DNA from 3 places in the Psychrobacter sp. SHUES1 genome. Region 2 is predicted to be linked to each of the others. Evidence: riboswitches for the same ligand, from Rfam matches in the RefSeq annotation. Region 2 holds a riboswitch; each other region holds the start of a gene.
What was found. Region 2 has a riboswitch for thiamine pyrophosphate ahead of thiC (phosphomethylpyrimidine synthase ThiC). Riboswitches for the same ligand answer to the same signal wherever they lie in the genome.
Positions count from the first base shown of each region.

Region 1: another riboswitch for thiamine pyrophosphate. It lies ahead of tenA (thiaminase II); the one in region 2 lies ahead of thiC (phosphomethylpyrimidine synthase ThiC).
Region 3: another riboswitch for thiamine pyrophosphate. It lies ahead of A7325_RS00260 (ABC transporter substrate-binding protein); the one in region 2 lies ahead of thiC (phosphomethylpyrimidine synthase ThiC).

Region 1 covers NZ_LXWA01000086.1:10,797-16,216, reverse strand. The annotation lists gene nrdA (class 1a ribonucleoside-diphosphate reductase subunit alpha) at 1-196, opposite strand, end outside; gene A7325_RS11160 (YbeD family protein) at 748-1,059, opposite strand; gene A7325_RS11155 (class I SAM-dependent DNA methyltransferase) at 1,281-1,979, opposite strand; gene tenA (thiaminase II) at 2,066-2,713, opposite strand; TPP riboswitch at 2,836-2,954, opposite strand; gene A7325_RS14140 (TetR/AcrR family transcriptional regulator) at 3,080-3,670, opposite strand; gene A7325_RS11140 (multidrug effflux MFS transporter) at 3,657-4,904, opposite strand; gene rpoD (RNA polymerase sigma factor RpoD) at 5,297-5,420, opposite strand, start outside.
Region 2 covers NZ_LXWA01000075.1:49,405-54,824, reverse strand. The annotation lists gene thiC (phosphomethylpyrimidine synthase ThiC) at 40-2,034, opposite strand; TPP riboswitch at 2,296-2,418, opposite strand; gene A7325_RS10255 (oxidative damage protection protein) at 2,587-2,877, opposite strand; gene argH (argininosuccinate lyase) at 3,221-4,594, opposite strand; gene A7325_RS10245 (sensor histidine kinase) at 4,813-5,420, shown strand, end outside.
Region 3 covers NZ_LXWA01000008.1:41,125-46,544, reverse strand. The annotation lists gene A7325_RS00270 (AAA family ATPase) at 1-193, shown strand, start outside; gene A7325_RS00265 (hypothetical protein) at 177-797, shown strand; gene A7325_RS00260 (ABC transporter substrate-binding protein) at 1,191-2,087, opposite strand; TPP riboswitch at 2,239-2,356, opposite strand; gene A7325_RS00255 (YbaN family protein) at 2,806-3,225, shown strand; gene A7325_RS00250 (cold-shock protein) at 3,513-3,722, shown strand; gene A7325_RS00245 (YeiH family protein) at 3,908-4,990, opposite strand; gene A7325_RS00240 (LysR substrate-binding domain-containing protein) at 5,192-5,420, shown strand, end outside.

The DNA.
Region 1 (5,420 bases), on a different contig from region 2:
TGATGATGGTTTCGTGAATATCACGCGTTCTGATACCGTCATAAAACTGAATATGCGACTTTAGCTCAACTTGCGATACCGACACATTATCTAAATCATGAGCTGCCCACTCGATAACCTTGTGAATCTTGTCTAAATCAATGGGCTCTAAACGTCCATCACGTTTGGTTACTTTGATATTATCGATATGTGTCATGCTGACCTCGTAAGTTGATTGCTAGGTAGTTATTTATAATGTTGCTTTATAAGCTGCTGCGCGGTTAAGTCTGGCAGACATGCTTTGTCACGCTATCTTTCAGACGCTATCTGTTTTAAGACAAGATATCCTGTCATGGCAGATGTTTTTTTAGGTAAAACGATGCCCTGGCTCATAGTGACGGTTTAAATCACTGAGCACTACATATAGCGTATTTGTTAGTAGATGGACACAATATAGCGGGAAAATTTTGAAAATGCTATATTGATTTTAAGGGCAAACTATGTTGATGCGAGGGTAAAGCGTGTCCAAATTTTGGCAAAGGACGATGGGATAAGGGTTAGACGCCGATAAGAAAAATAATAAAAGTTTTGTAAAAAATGGCGCGAATTTACTTTTTATTGTTGGCTAAATTTATAAGGGCAAATTGTCTAAATAGCAGTTATATTTCGGGTGGAGATTGTACCGCAGACAATAAAAAATCGCCACCCATATGAGTGACGATTCGGATGAAAAACGGGCTGGATTTTATAAAATTAACAAAACTGACTTTAAACCACCATACGTACGGTTTTTGCATTATCAAGCGCCGCATAAAGCGTGTTCACTTGCTCAACGGTGGTTAAGTATAAATTGGCACGTACCGAATGGAAGCGTCCAGTTTTTGAGGGTTTGACTTCCATAGAGGCCAAATCAAACTCAGGGAATTGGCTACCCAAGATAAGCTTCACTTCATTAAGCAAGCTTTCGTGCTCACCTTCATGACCGATGATGCTCATTGGATAGTTCATTGGGAAATCCCACAGCTCAGGGTTTTGCACGTCAGTTTTTTTGCCTTTTAAGATACCGTCATTAGCGACCAATTCTGTCACTTTGACCTCTCTTTTCGACGTTGGACTAGCATTACTGCCTTGACTTTCGGTGCTCGAGTTGTCAGTGTTTGGAGTAGTGGTGTCTTTTGGATCATCAGTCATGATGTGGTCCTTATTTTTTATTGAAATATGATAAGCACTTTATGCACCATTTATAAGGGCGTTCGGCGTATTATTCAAGTGTCACCCAGCGATAACGCACATTAAAACCGTTATTTTTTATAACCACAAATTGCCACGTAGTCGCCGCGATCATAGCCTTCGATGACCTCTTGGACTTTGTCATTGGCATACATAGGATGGGTCAATAAAGTCTGCGCATATTCAAAATCCACGAAACCATTGGCTTGCATTAAGGCTATTTTTTCATCAGAGGTACGCCAGTTAGCTGACTTCACTAGCTCGATAGGATAAGGGTCAGCAGGCGAGATGTGGGCAAGTAGTGGATGCTTCCACGTATCTACCGCGCTGGCAAGGTTATATAAGCTGGCAAAGCCACTTTCTTTTGGTACATCAATCAGAATAAGTTTGCCGCCCGTTTTTAGAGCGTCAAAGGCTTTTTTGATACAGACATCCAAATCGCTGATGTAGCTGACACTGCCGTTAAACATAATAATATCGAACTTATTAGGTTCAATCTCGCAGGTTTCGGCTGGGCTGATATCGACTTGCATACCGCGCTTTTCTGCGACTGCTGCCATGTCTTTTGACGGCTCGATACCATGTTTGATATGAATGTCATAATCCTTTGCTAGCAAGGACTCAAACAGTCCACTACCGCAGCCAATAGACAATATCTCGCTGTCTTTATCCAAGAAATGAGCAACCAGCTTTAGCTCGCTGGTCAGTAGGTTTTGATTGTCAAAAAACCAACTGTCATACGCGCTTGCGTGTTCATCGAATGCTGCCATGATGTTTCTCCTTGTGGATCGTTATTATTGATCATTATTTTTGATTCTAGAGGGCTTTTTTAGAACCAAGCTAGATTGAGTATAAGTTAAGACAAATCTAACGCCTGCTGCCAAAAATTCACTTCCATACGCGCGGCGGTGTTAAATAAGCGTTGGAACTTGTTTGCTTGAGCAGGGCTGGCATCGGCTAGTAGCGTATTAATTTGTGCTTCGTTTTGCGCGGTAATTATTTGAAAGTCATCGCTTGAAAACACCTCAATCCATGGCTGATACGGATTATCAGCGATAAATCCTTGTTCTTTTATAGACTTGCCAATTTCTCCATAGCCCATCAGGCAAGGTGCAATTGCAGCATACAGTTCGGCCAGTGAGCCTGACATTGCCGCGTCTAATATATAGCGACTATAGGCGATGGTGACGGCAGACTCAGGAGCGTTTTCTACTTGTTCAAGTGGGATATTCCACTGATGACAGAAATCCAAATACATACCAATTTCCATGTCGAGCATGGCATTGACACCCGCTTGACCGACGCGCATTTGTGCTAAGTTATCGCTTTTATAAATACTGAGCGCCATCACGCGGGTATAGTGAATTAAGTATAAATAGTCTTGAATGAGGTAGTGGCGAAAGCTATCAGGGGCGAGTGTGCCAGCTGTCAGTTGTTTGACGAAATCATGCTGAGTGTAATCGTTCCATGTAGGGCAATGGTGGCGTAGGGTTTGATAATCCATAGTTTTTACTTACTGTTATAAAGTGCAGTAAGCTAAATATAAGAAACGAGAAGTGATAAGGCACAGTAAATTTGCCAGTCTAAAGTAACTAGATTGGCAAAATATAAAGTAATTATGACTTATATATCGACACGCTTGTTTCCTACGTCAGTGCTAACTGCATCAGGTTCGCGGGTAACTCTCAGCCATGATTTTGATGGTAATTAAATCATCAAAAATCAAAGCACCCCGACAAGGTTTTTATGATTTAAATGTTGGTCTTTATGGTTATAAAACAACCAAGCGTCCCTATGATAGGCGAACTCAGCCATCATTAGCAAGTGATGCTCAAATAACCATCAATAAAATTGTTCTACATTTAAAAAGTTACTTTTTAGTAAGCTGTGCAATAGCTGTATGATACAGCATCAGCATGGCTTTAAAACGGCGCTCATATAAGCCTTCTGCATACAGCAACTCCACACTTAAGCTATCGATAATGCCTAGATAAGCGTCGGTATATAGCGCTAGTTGCGCAGAGTTGAGTTCATAAGGCTTCAGAGCCAGCTGTATTTGCTCAGTCAGCACCTCAATATAAACGTTAAAAGTCGCCGCGCTGGTATTGGTCAGATGCACAGGTGCGGCATAGGCCATGCGAATTAAAAACCGTAAGGTAATTGCGCTTTCATAACGTGCTTCAAAGGCGTGGCAATACGCTTCACCGGGAGCAGTAAACTCATTAGTCGTCGCAAAACATGATTTAACAAATGCACATTCTGACTCAAGCGCATCTTGTAGTAATTCTAAGTATATCGCTTCTTTACTGGCAAAATGCGTATAGAGAGAGGCTTTGCGGATGCCCACAGCCTTGGCAATATCACTGAGTGATGCGCCCTCATAGCCGTGCATAAAAAAAGGCTCAAACGCGGCATCAATAATACGTTGCTTAGCGCTTGAGCGTGGTTTATGACTTTGCATAGGCCTCCTCTAATGATGTTGTGGCGACAGTGCTATCAGGTTTTAAACTTCTAGAACTAAAATAAACCAAAGTTAAAATAACGGGTCCCATAACACCTAGCAAGATTAACCAATATAAGGTGTTTATTTCGACCAATTGCCCCGCGATGGGCGTGGCAGTAGATGAGAGTAACATAGGAATGGCGCCCAATAAAGCCGCGCTTGAGCCCAAAGCGCTGCGCTGCGAGTCCATTGCAATTGCCATCAACGTCGCCTCCAATACGCCAAGGCCAAATAATCCTAACGCAATACCAGTTACAATACCGCCCAAACCCATTGATAGTAGATAAGCGACGATGCAGACGGCACTACCGAGCATCATGACACCGGCACCGATTAAAGCCAAATGTGACGCTGATATTTTTTTGACCAAATAAGCGGTAGAAGAAGCACCTAAAATTAGACTGATGCTGGTCAAGCCAAAGACAAAACCAAATTGCTCTAGGCTAAGACCGTAGTCGGTTTGATAGACATAAGCAGAACCACCGATGTAGGCAAACAAAAAGAAATACACCGCAGATAGTGCAAACAGATTAAAGACAAAGGTCTTATTTTTTAATATGCCGACATAAATGCCTGTAATATTTTGCATATTTAATTGAATGCGTTTGTCTTTTGGCAAAGTTTCTTTGATATTCAACAGCGTATTAATCAGCACAATCATACCTAACGCCGCCAAAATAAACATGACGCCACGCCAACCATAATGCGTACCGACGATACCACCGATTGCTGGTGCGACGATTGGACCTAATGCCACAATGGTATTTAGTACAGCATAAATCTGTGCCGCTTTCGGTCCATCGACTAAGTCACGTACCATGCTCATCACCACCACGATAGCCATCGAGGCGCCAAGACCTTGCAAAATGCGGGCGAAGATTAGGCTTTCAATACTTTGTGACCACATCGCCCACACGGAAGCGCCAATATATGCAAGTAAGCCTGCAAATAATGGTGCGATTCGTCCTATGGCATCAGATACGGGACCAAAGACCAGTTGCCCTAAGCCCATAAAGATAAGAAAGACGGTCAAAGTGATTTGTGTGGTGGCGTAGGAAGTATTGAGGTCTGTTGCCATATTTGGCATTGAGGCCAAATACATATCAATCGCTGCAGGGCCAAGCGCCACAATAATGGCAAGAGAGATGATGGTTTTGATACTGATGTGTTTTACATGGGTTTGCTTATTCATAAAAGTGCACTATTAGCTGTTGATTGTTTAACTACCGAACGGTAGGTAGTTATACTCGCTATTTTAGATGAAGGCAATATTTTTATGAGTCAATTGCTTATGTAATGCTATAGCGGCTTAACATTTAATAGATATAGTGAGTGAAAAGTAATATAGATACATCGCGCACTGCTGCTGATAGCAATTTTTCTTGCTTGCTGTGCCTGCGCAGACAGAGGCTATAAAAAATTGATAGCAGCAATAACGCAGCGTTTTTAGGATATTTTGATTAGATAAGTTAATAGCAATTAAATAACCGCCATCGAATAACGGGCACAAAAAAGCTGAGACATGCTCAGCTTTTTTGATGTAATTTTGAGAAATTTTTAGACAATGAAGTATGTCTAGATAAATCAGTCATTTTCTAAGAACGAGCGCAGATGCTCAGAACGTGAAGGATGACGCAATTTACGTAGCGCTTTTGCCTCAATCTGACGGATACGCTCACGCGTGACATCAAACTGCTTACCGACTTCC
Region 2 (5,420 bases):
GTAGCGCTTTTTTGTGAATTAAGGATTAACGTTAATCGCTTAAACCTCTTTATACAACTGGCGACCCTCGGTATGATATTTTTGCGTCATCTCGTCCATGCCTTTTTCAATATCAGCGCGGCTCATCGCACTAGTAGCCTGAACGCCGTTTTCTTTTGCATCTAAACCTTTAGCATACTCGCGCACGTTTTGAGTGATTTTCATCGAGCAAAACTTCGGTCCGCACATCGAGCAAAAGTGCGCCGACTTGTGGGCGTCTTTTGGCAAGGTTTCGTCATGATATTCACGCGCCGTATCAGGATCGAGCGCCAGATTAAACTGATCATCCCAGCGGAACTCAAAACGCGCTTTGGACAAGGCATTATCACGTGCTTGTGCGCCCGGATGGCCTTTAGCAAGGTCGGCAGCATGAGCGGCGATTTTATAAGTGATGATACCGTCCTTGACGTCTTTTTTATTGGGCAAACCGAGATGCTCCTTTGGCGTCACATAACAGAGCATCGCTGTGCCAAACCAGCCAATCATTGCCGCGCCAATGGCACTGGTGATATGGTCATAACCAGGCGCAATATCAGTGGTTAATGGCCCTAAAGTATAAAAAGGCGCGTCGCTACATAGCTCAAGCTGCAAGTCCATATTTTCTTTAATACGGTTCATCGCAACATGCCCGGGGCCTTCAATCATCACCTGAATATCATGCTTCCATGCGATTTGCGTCAGCTCGCCAAGGGTTCGCAGCTCACCAAATTGCGCTTCATCATTGGCATCTTGCAAACACCCCGGACGTAAGCCATCGCCTAAGCTAAATGCCACATCATACTGCTTCATAATCTCGCAGATGTCTTCAAAATGGGTATATAAAAAGCTCTCTTTATGATGGGCAAGGCACCATTGCGCCATGATAGAGCCGCCACGCGAGACGATGCCCGTCAAGCGATTGGCGGTTAGCGGTACATAACGTAATAGTACGCCGGCGTGAATGGTAAAGTAATCAACGCCTTGTTCGGCTTGCTCAATGAGCGTATCGCGGAATATCTCCCACGTTAAATCTTCGGCAACGCCATCGACTTTCTCTAACGCTTGATAAATCGGTACGGTACCAATAGGCACTGGCGAGTTACGAATCAACCATTCACGGGTTTCATGGATATGATTGCCCGTCGATAAATCCATAATAGTATCGGCGCCCCAGCGCGTTGCCCAGGTCATTTTTGATACTTCTTCGTCGATAGATGAGCCGAGCGCTGAATTGCCGATATTGGCATTAATTTTCACCAAGAAGTTACGGCCGATAATCATCGGCTCAGATTCAGGGTGATTGATGTTGTTGGGGATAATGGCGCGACCAGCGGCAACTTCATCACGGACAAATTCAGGGGTGATGATTTTTGGCGTGTTGGCACCAAAGCTTTCGCCGTCATGTTGGCGCATATCGGTCGATTCGTGCTGCTTTTGCGTTTCACGAATGGCGATATATTCCATTTCAGGCGTGATAATACCGCGACGCGCGTAATGCATTTGCGTGACGTTCTTTCCTGCTAAGGCGCGACGTGGTTTATCGATATGCGCAAATCTTAAATTAGCGGTACTGATATCGCGGGCGCGCGCTTGTCCGTATGAGCTAGATAAACCGCTTAATTGCTCAGTATCACCGCGCTCAGCTATCCAGCCTTCACGCAATTTGGGCAAACCACGGGTCAAATCGATCTCGACATTGGGATCGGTATAAACGCCTGAGGTATCATAGACGTAAAACGGTGGATTTTGTTCCCATTCGGACTCGCTTGCCCCTTGTATGGGGGTAGGGTCAAGGGTGATCTCGCGCATCGGTACTTGAATGTCAGGACGTGAGCCCCCGATATAGACTTTTTTAGAAGCGGGTAAGATGCGGTGTAAGTCGCGGGCGTCTTCTTCAAAACGTGCATCATTTGCGGTACGGTGAGCAGGCGTTTTGAGGGCGTCGGCTTTTTTTTCGACAGTTTTAGTAACAGGGGTCGAAGGGGTTTGGGCTGTTTGTAAATCTGAAGTAGTCATATGCTGTCCTAGCGTGTTGGTTTTTGAATAAAAGCAACACCGCCAGTAGCTGCGGGACAAGACGATGCAAGATAGACAAATTCAATCATCAAACACGTGCACTATTATTAAATTCAACTTTCATTGAAAATTAATCTAATGCCATGTTAAATGATTGGTAGGCGCCGCTTTTTATTGTTTGCCTCATGGCCGCGTAAAAACGCTAGCATATAAAGTATGAGCAATAATAAAAAGGCATTTCTGCGCGCCCTTTGTATATAAAACATAGTCTTAAGACTTCCCTGCGTCGGTACTAACCGCATCAGGTTCGGCGGGTGATCTCTCAGCGAATGTATGAAATAGCTTAAACTAAGCTTGTCATACACCGCACCCCGAGTCTGTCAGTGTTGTAAATCAGTCTCATACTAACAAACTATAGGGATGATGCCTAGTCATTTGCCGTTTGTTAGTAGAGAGGCAATCTTGCTGTTATTAATGTAATCACTGTCTTTTAATCAATGACAGCTTTTCAATTAATGACATTCTTTTTAATTAATAAAATCACCGTGCGTATTATTTTTCTGGTGTCCAACCTTGCGCGCGCTCGTAGTCTTCATTGTCCAAAAACTTCTCGCGTTGCTCAGTTAAGAACTTTTTGGCTTCAGGGTCCATCATGCTGAGATGGTTTTCGTTAATCAGCATGGTTTGCTGCTCAAGCCATTCTTTCCAAGCTTTGTCAGAAACGGTTTCTTGTAGCTCTTGACCTTTTTTATTAGGAAATGGCGGATGCGGCATTTTTGGCAATTCCTGCTTATATTTGCGGCAAAATACGGTATTGGCTTGTGGATTAAAAGTCTCAGTCATCAGGCAATCCTCATTAATTAGGGGTATTAAATTATCGTGTCGAATATTGGTAATCTATCATAACGCGCTTGCACGATTTAGCAAAGCGTATCAGGTGTAGAGAAGGTAACATCAAATCTATAGTCGGCGTACTTTTAAACCGCTACGGTGTTGCTCGCCCTAGATGTACTCAGTGTACTATCTGCGGTAGATCGCCTTGTAGCGATTTTAAAATTCCTTGACTATATCCAGTGCTGGCAAAATCAGGCATGACAAAAAAACACCCGCACAATGGCGGGTGTTAGAGAAAAGCGCTGGTTTTAAAGCACAGTTTTATTGCTAGCTTCAGCTTTAAAAAAGGCTTTCAAGCAAACGATTTTAGGCGCGCACGTCCATTAACCACCGCCTGTTTGACTTGATTTGGCGCGGTGCCACCTAAGTGGTCACGAGCGGCCAATGAGCCTTCTAGCGTTAGATAGTCGAAAACATCATCGCCAATCGCGTCGCTAAACTGCTGTAACTGCGCCAATGACAAATCGCTCAAATCAACGCCCTCGCGAATACCTAAAGCGACGGCATGACCGACCACTTCATGGGCATCACGGAAAGCAACGCCGCGGCGAACCAAATAATCTGCCAAATCGGTCGCAGTTGCATAGCCTTTCATGGTGGCAGCGCGCATGTTTTCCTTATTCGGAGTAATATTCGGTAGCATATCGGCAAAGGCGAGTAGCGAACCCGTCAAAGTATCGACGCAATCAAATAGCGGCTCTTTGTCTTCTTGGTTGTCTTTATTATAGGCAAGTGGCTGGCTTTTCATCAGGCTTAATAATGTCATCAATTGACCAAAAACCCGTGCTGCTTTACCGCGAACCAACTCTGGCACGTCAGGATTTTTCTTTTGCGGCATGATAGATGAGCCAGTACAAAAGCGATCAGGGATTTGCACAAAGTTAAATTGCGCTGACATCCATAGGATAATCTCTTCGCTCATACGCGACATATGCATCATCAAAATAGAAGCTGCCGAGGTAAACTCAATGGCAAAATCACGGTCTGAAACCGCGTCTAAAGAGTTTTGGCAAATACCGTCAAAACCTAGCAATTTAGCAGTGATGGTACGATCGATTGGAAAGGTCGTGCCAGCAAGGGCAGCGCTACCAAGCGGCATCTGATTGATACGGCGACGGGCATCGACCAGACGCTCGGTATCGCGGTAGAGCATCTCAAACCATGCCATTACATGATGACCAAAGCTGACTGGCTGCGCGGTTTGCAGATGGGTAAAGCCCGGCATGATGGTATCGGTATGCTGCTCAGCTAAATCTAGTAAACCGCTTTGCAAACGTACCAGTAGCGCGATGATATTGTCGGTTTCTTCACGCAACCATAGACGAATATCGGTCGCAACCTGATCGTTACGGCTACGGCCAGTATGCAGTTTTTTGCCAACCGCACCGACGATATCCGTCAAGCGCGATTCGACGTTCATGTGCACGTCTTCAAGCGCAATCGACCAGTTAAACTCGCCGGCTTCAATCTCGCGCAGCACTTGCTGTAAACCATCGATAATAGTTGCAACCTCATCAGCACTTAAAATGCCGCATTCTTTCAGCATGGTTGCATGGGCAATTGAGCCGTGGATATCGTGACGAGCAAAGCGTTGGTCAAAGCCGACAGAAGCGGTAAAGGCGGCAACGAAGCTATCAGTCGCTTCACTAAAGCGCCCGCCCCACATCTGCTGACCTTGACCACCTGTAGCGCTTTGCGGCGCAGGAGTGTTGGTTATAGAGGCATCTATGCTAGAATCAGGAGTAGATGAATTTTTATTTGAATTAGGATTAATACTATTTGAAGAGTTGGCGTTCATATCAGTTCAAGACAAGTCAAGAGAATAAGAACTCAAGTATAGCAAATGATGAGGTTGCCTTACTAGCGGAGCGCTTAGAGTTTTTTATGCCCAAGCTCATGGAGATGATGAAGCCTTGGCAATGGCTGCTGGCAATCTTTTTTTGGTCGCTATTTGTGGCAATCGTCGACCGTCATAGCGTGGTCAATGAAACGCAGTTTATCATCAAGTTTATGGCAAGATTTATCCAAACCAGCTTGGCCTTGATACCATCTTTTTATCTCATCGATTATTTACGTCCAGTTTTTAAAGGCTTACGCGTAACAACCGTCAGTATGTATGTTTTACTCATTTTGACCACTGCCACGGCGGTGACCGTCGCGTTGGCCTTGCTAATTATGATAAACGCTGGCTGGTTTAACTATAACTTGGCGGACTTTATCTCAATCATTGTATTTAATACGGTGATAGCCGCCGGATTTACCATTGCCGCCTTGCTGTTTTTTTTACGGCGTTATCGTGAGCTAAATGCACTAAAGCACTCATTTGAGCAAAAATTGAGCGCCCAAAATGATGTGTTAAAAGCTCGCCTAGCGCCGCATTTCTTTTTTAATACCATCAATACTTTGATGTCGCTGATTGAGTCTGACCCGCAGCGCGCCGCTGTTTTATTGCAGCACGTCTCAGCGCTCTTTCGTGCCAGTTTTAATGGCGC
Region 3 (5,420 bases), on a different contig from region 2:
TTATATGTTAGAGGCATTAAAAATATATAGTGATAAAGAAAAACTTAAAGGTACTAAGTTTTATTTTACATCTAAAGAAGAAGATAAAAGTATTATTAACGATACTAATGGTAATATAAATCCAATTATTGAGGCATTATCAGAACCATTATATTCTTTAATGGAGGAGCAAGAGGATGTCTCAAATTTCTAATGAACAGAAATTAATAGATGGACTAAATGAACATTATTCTGAATCTTTAGCATCAATACAGGAAATTTCATACAATGTATCTAATGACAGATATTTTTTAGATATTAATTTCAAAGCTCTTCATGTTGATAATATTCCTGCTCTTACAGCTGATAAGCTAGAAGTAACTCATAGTTGTTCAACGGATACAATTTTATTTGATGAGTCTAATAGCACGCTATACCTAATTGAATTTAAAGAACAATGGCCTAGTGATAAGAAATCTAGAGTAAATATTAGATTAAAGTGCTATGACACCCTTTCAAAACTTTGTTTGTTTTGGGTAAACATACTAGGATATAAGAGAGAAGACTTTTTTAATTTAAGGTTTAAATACTGTTTAATTACTAGGGGTGGTAAAGGTCACCTTACATCAAACTCCTCTTTTTTAGATGCATTGGATTATACAAATCAATGTTTTAAACTAAAGCTTTTAGAAAAAACTTTTGTAGACGAAGCTAAAATATTGATAACCCCAAAGCATATACATAAACTGTTGTCCAGAGTTACGCAACAGAAACAGATGATTTATCATAATACTGATAAGACTCAAATACATTTTTAAAAAATATAGATTCTGTAAGTTTATTAGAAAAGGTTAATAATTTAACAGTACGTTCGATTTATTTCTGGCATGAGGAAGTTGCGCTTAAATTTATTTTCGTGTTTCAAGCAAAATAGAACTTAAGCTTAACTTTCCTATGAATTTACTAAATAGTTTTATTTAGAGATTATCAAGGCTGTTACTCACCGTCGGACAACGCTCGCCTCTAAGCAATCTTGCTATTGACGATACTGCGCCAATCACGCTCAAGCTCACTCGCCAAAGTCTGATAGAGATATACATCAGCTGCTTATATTAGTTTAATTTCGCTCTTATTTAAAACCAATAAAAAACCGCCATAGTAAACTCTATGGCGGTTTTTTATTATTCAAAATATCTTAACTTATAAAATGCCTACAGCGCCCACAGCGATTGATACTGCTCATCCGTCAACGTCACAATATCGATTTCAGCTAGCATCTCGCGCAGTTCTTGCCACTTACTGGCATCAGGCGTGATTGGCGTGATCAATCTACCTAGCGTATTATCGATAATCGCATCCATCAAGGCATCTGCGTCGGTTTGACTATAGTCATAATACATGCGGCGCGCAGACTTAGGCTCACTTTTACAGTGTTCTGTCATTTGATTGGTCACTTGGATAAAGGTATCTATCGCGTCTTTTTTCGCGCTATAAGTCTCATCAGTCGTGAGGATTTCTAACGCCGAAAAATTCGGATAAGGGGACAGATGCTGATCGATAAACGTAAAGTCTAAACCTTCATGAGTCGCCTTAACCCCTTCAAAGTTATAAAAGCACAGCCATGCACCATCGAGACTTAGGTCTTCTTGCAGGTTTTTTATATGGTAGAAGTCTTTTTGTACAAAGGTCACATTATCACGGCTGATACTAAAGCCGTTTTTCTTGGCATAGCGGGCTAATATCTCAAAGCCAATGCGATTGGTTTTTTCTTCAGCCGCTGGGGTACAAACGCGAATCGGTTGATTGTTCTTGAGCTTATCCATGCTGGATTGCTGCATCAATATGCCGCCATCGGTCTCAAAAAAACAGCCAAGCGCACGCAGATTAGGCGCGTAATGCTCAAACAGATGAATTGGCTCATTCACATGCAGATCGATGCTTTGATTTTGCAATTCAGCAAAGCCATCATAGTGGTCATCAGGCTCAATGATGGTGATATCTAGCCCTGCTTGCTCATACGCGCCTGTGGTCACACCCGCGATAAAGGGCAGGTGATCAGGGTTCAAAAACCATTCGAGGGTGAGGGTCAGTTTGGTGGTTGACTGCATGGTTGTTTCCTTTTTAATGATAGAAAACAATCAGACTGATGCTGTTTAAATAAAACAAAAAAGGTAAAACAAGAAAGGCAAAATCTCAACATGTAAGGCGCTATCAGATCAGCGCGTCAGGTAGAGGTTTCTCTTATTCATAGACTGCTTAGGGTCTGTCATGCTTGTTTCCTACGTCAGTGCTAACTGCTTCAGGTTCACGGGTGTCTCTCAGCGATGGTTTTAACAATCGTTACAAGGTTAAAAGCAAAGCACCCCGACAAGATTGAGTGGTGCTGCATTATTTTTGATCAGTACTGCTCATGAATCCGTACTGCTAATGACTATTATCGATAGCTACTGCATTATCATAGACGACTTGTAAGCGGTGATGCAAGCGTATCAGGAATGACAATGAAAGGTGATGACTGACGCTCGTTAACCGTCCTTTATAACAGTTCTCATTTGTGACGGCTTTTTATAAGCGCTTTCAATCTTATAGGCGCTTTCAATCGACGTGTTAATAGAAGAGCGCACTATCTGTAATTGGTACTTACCCAATCACTAACCAAACATACCGATTGATAGCAAAACCCTCATAAAAATAGTCTTGTAGCATATCTCCTCATACGGCATCCTTAGTGAGTTCTATAAGCCGCCGTCTTTGTCATAAATTTGCCGGCCAAAACCTGATTATCTGACACTATCCAACGATATCCACTATCCAACGACATCCTTTATGAGCCAAAAAAAGCACTTCTACTACCGCCCAAAGACCAATCAACACAATAGCCCAGCGGTGCGTTGGGCATTTTTGATATTTGGTTGGATATTTTTTGTCTTGGGGATTGTTGGGGCATTGTTGCCAGTGATGCCGACCGCCCCTTTTATTTTACTAGCGGCAGGTTGCTGGGCACGTAGCTCACGACGTTTTCATTTTTGGCTCATTAATCACAAGTATTTTGGTAAGTTTGTTCGCGATTGGGAAGAGCGCCGTGCCGTACCGCTATATGCGAAGTGGTTAGCAACGATTATGATGACACTATCGATATCAATGTTATTTTATCGTCTGCCAGCGGATATGGTGTGGATGGCGTGGCTAGTAGCAGCGATTTGCACTGGCGTCGCCATATATTTATTCCGTTTGCCGAATGCCTAGACTTAGCGGTTAAATGCTTAAAATTTTTGTTAATTGTCTAAAAATAAAGCAAATAAGTGCAAAAAATAGCCAATAATTGCGCTTTGTTACACTAAAGATAAGATAAGGCTTGCGATACTGCGCTAGGGCACCTATAATACCTCCAAGCTTAAGAGCAGTTCTGCACCAAATCATTACCTCGTAGTATTAGTTATAATCCTTCGTTTTAATATTTATCGTTCAGTAGCTATTTGCAAGCGTTATCGGCCAATTAGGCCAAAAATAAATTAAATATCAGGGTTATGACTATGTCAGACGTTCAAAAAGGTACAGTTAAGTGGTTCAACGAAGCTAAAGGCTTTGGTTTCATCGCTCCAGAAAATGGCGCAGACGTTTTTGCTCATTACAGCGAAATCACTGGTTCAGGTTTCAAAACTTTGGCTGAAGGCCAAGAAGTTGAGTTCACTGTAACTCAAGGCCAAAAAGGCCCACAAGCACATAACATCGTTGCTATCTAATTTGTCTTTATAGACAATTAGAGCTAGATGAATAAAAAAACGAGCCTTAGGGTTCGTTTTTTTTCACCTATTATTTATGTTTATTGCTTTTGATAAATAAATAGTAAAGTCTTAGAACAACAATGCCGACGATTATAGTGATAATCGTCGGCATTTTTAGTTTTATTGGTGCGTAAATAGCTTTTTTACAGTGAAGCGATGCCAATATTGATCAAGCCGCCACCAACGATTAACCAAGTAAACATAATGGCACCGAGTATCAATGGTTTGACGCCAGCTTGTTTAATGGCACTCATATGGGTGGTCAAACCAAGGGCAAACATTGCCATCGTCAATAAGACATCATCAAGCATGACCATGCTCTGCTCAAAGCTTGCCGTCATCGGTACCCACGTATGCAATACCACCACCAAAATAAAGATAAAGGCAAACCAAGGGACTTTCACTTGTTGCACACGATTTATGAAAGACGGCTTTTCGCCATTATCACTACTGGTTTTGGTTAAGGCAAACGATAAAATCAATAAGAAAGGCGCGAGCATCATCACTCGTATCATTTTTGTGACGACCGCGGTATTGCCAACCTCGGTGCTGACGGCGTTACCAGCGACCACTACTTGTGCCACTTCATGAATGGTTGAACCGGTATATATGCCGTATTGCTGAGCGTTTAGCCAAGGTTGTAGCCAGCCAAGTTGATATAAAAATGGATAGAGCAGCATGGCAATCGTGCCAAAGACCACCACGGTGGCAACGGCAATGGTGACTTTATGCGCTTCGGCTTTGACCACGGGTTCTGCGGCAATTACCGCTGCAGCGCCACAAATACTTGCCCCTGAGCCGATCAATAAGGTCGTTTGCTTATCGACTTTAAGCCACTTTGTACCGAGCCAATAGGTAAGTAAAAACGTTGAGGTTAATACCAATGCATCAGTCATTACGGCGGGCATACCAACGCTTGCGACTTGGGTTAAAGTCAGTTTAAAACCATAAAATATAATGGCTAGGCGCAGTATTTGACCTTTAGCAAAACCAACACCCGCACTTAATTGATCAGAAAAATTTGGATAAATCGTATTGCCAAGTACCATGCCAAGTAAAATTGCTAGCGTCAACGATGACAGACCAACAATTTGTCCATTTGACCATGTGTCTAGGCTGACATTTAACCACAAACAAAACAAGCTCCCAATCAGCACGACAATAAGTCCCATCGCATGACGATTATGCGGGAAGTAATTATGCATGGTTTGTGCCACTGCGTTCATATCGTACGCATCCTATTTTTTATCATCTATAATCGAAATAAGCATAAGCTTATGAATAGACAGTATAAGATAAACCGATTTATAATAAAAACAGATTAATAAGATATAAACTATCGATTTTTTAGGTTAGTAAGTTGTTGTAGGCTAGGTCATGTCCTAATTAGTTAAAGATAAAAGGCCGATGAAAGAGGTGATCCAATCATGAAAAAAGTTATGCAGCTGCTACCGAGGATTACCCTTAAGCAGCTATCGGTGTTTGTCAGTATTTATCAAACTGGCAGTACCAGCCGTGCCAGTGAAGAGCTGCATTTATCGCAGTCAGCGGTCAGCAGTGCACTCACTGAGCTGGAGGCGCGGTTACAAATGCCGCTATTTGAGCGCGTCGGTCGCAGGCTTAATCAGCATCCAAACGCCCATCCTATTTATATTC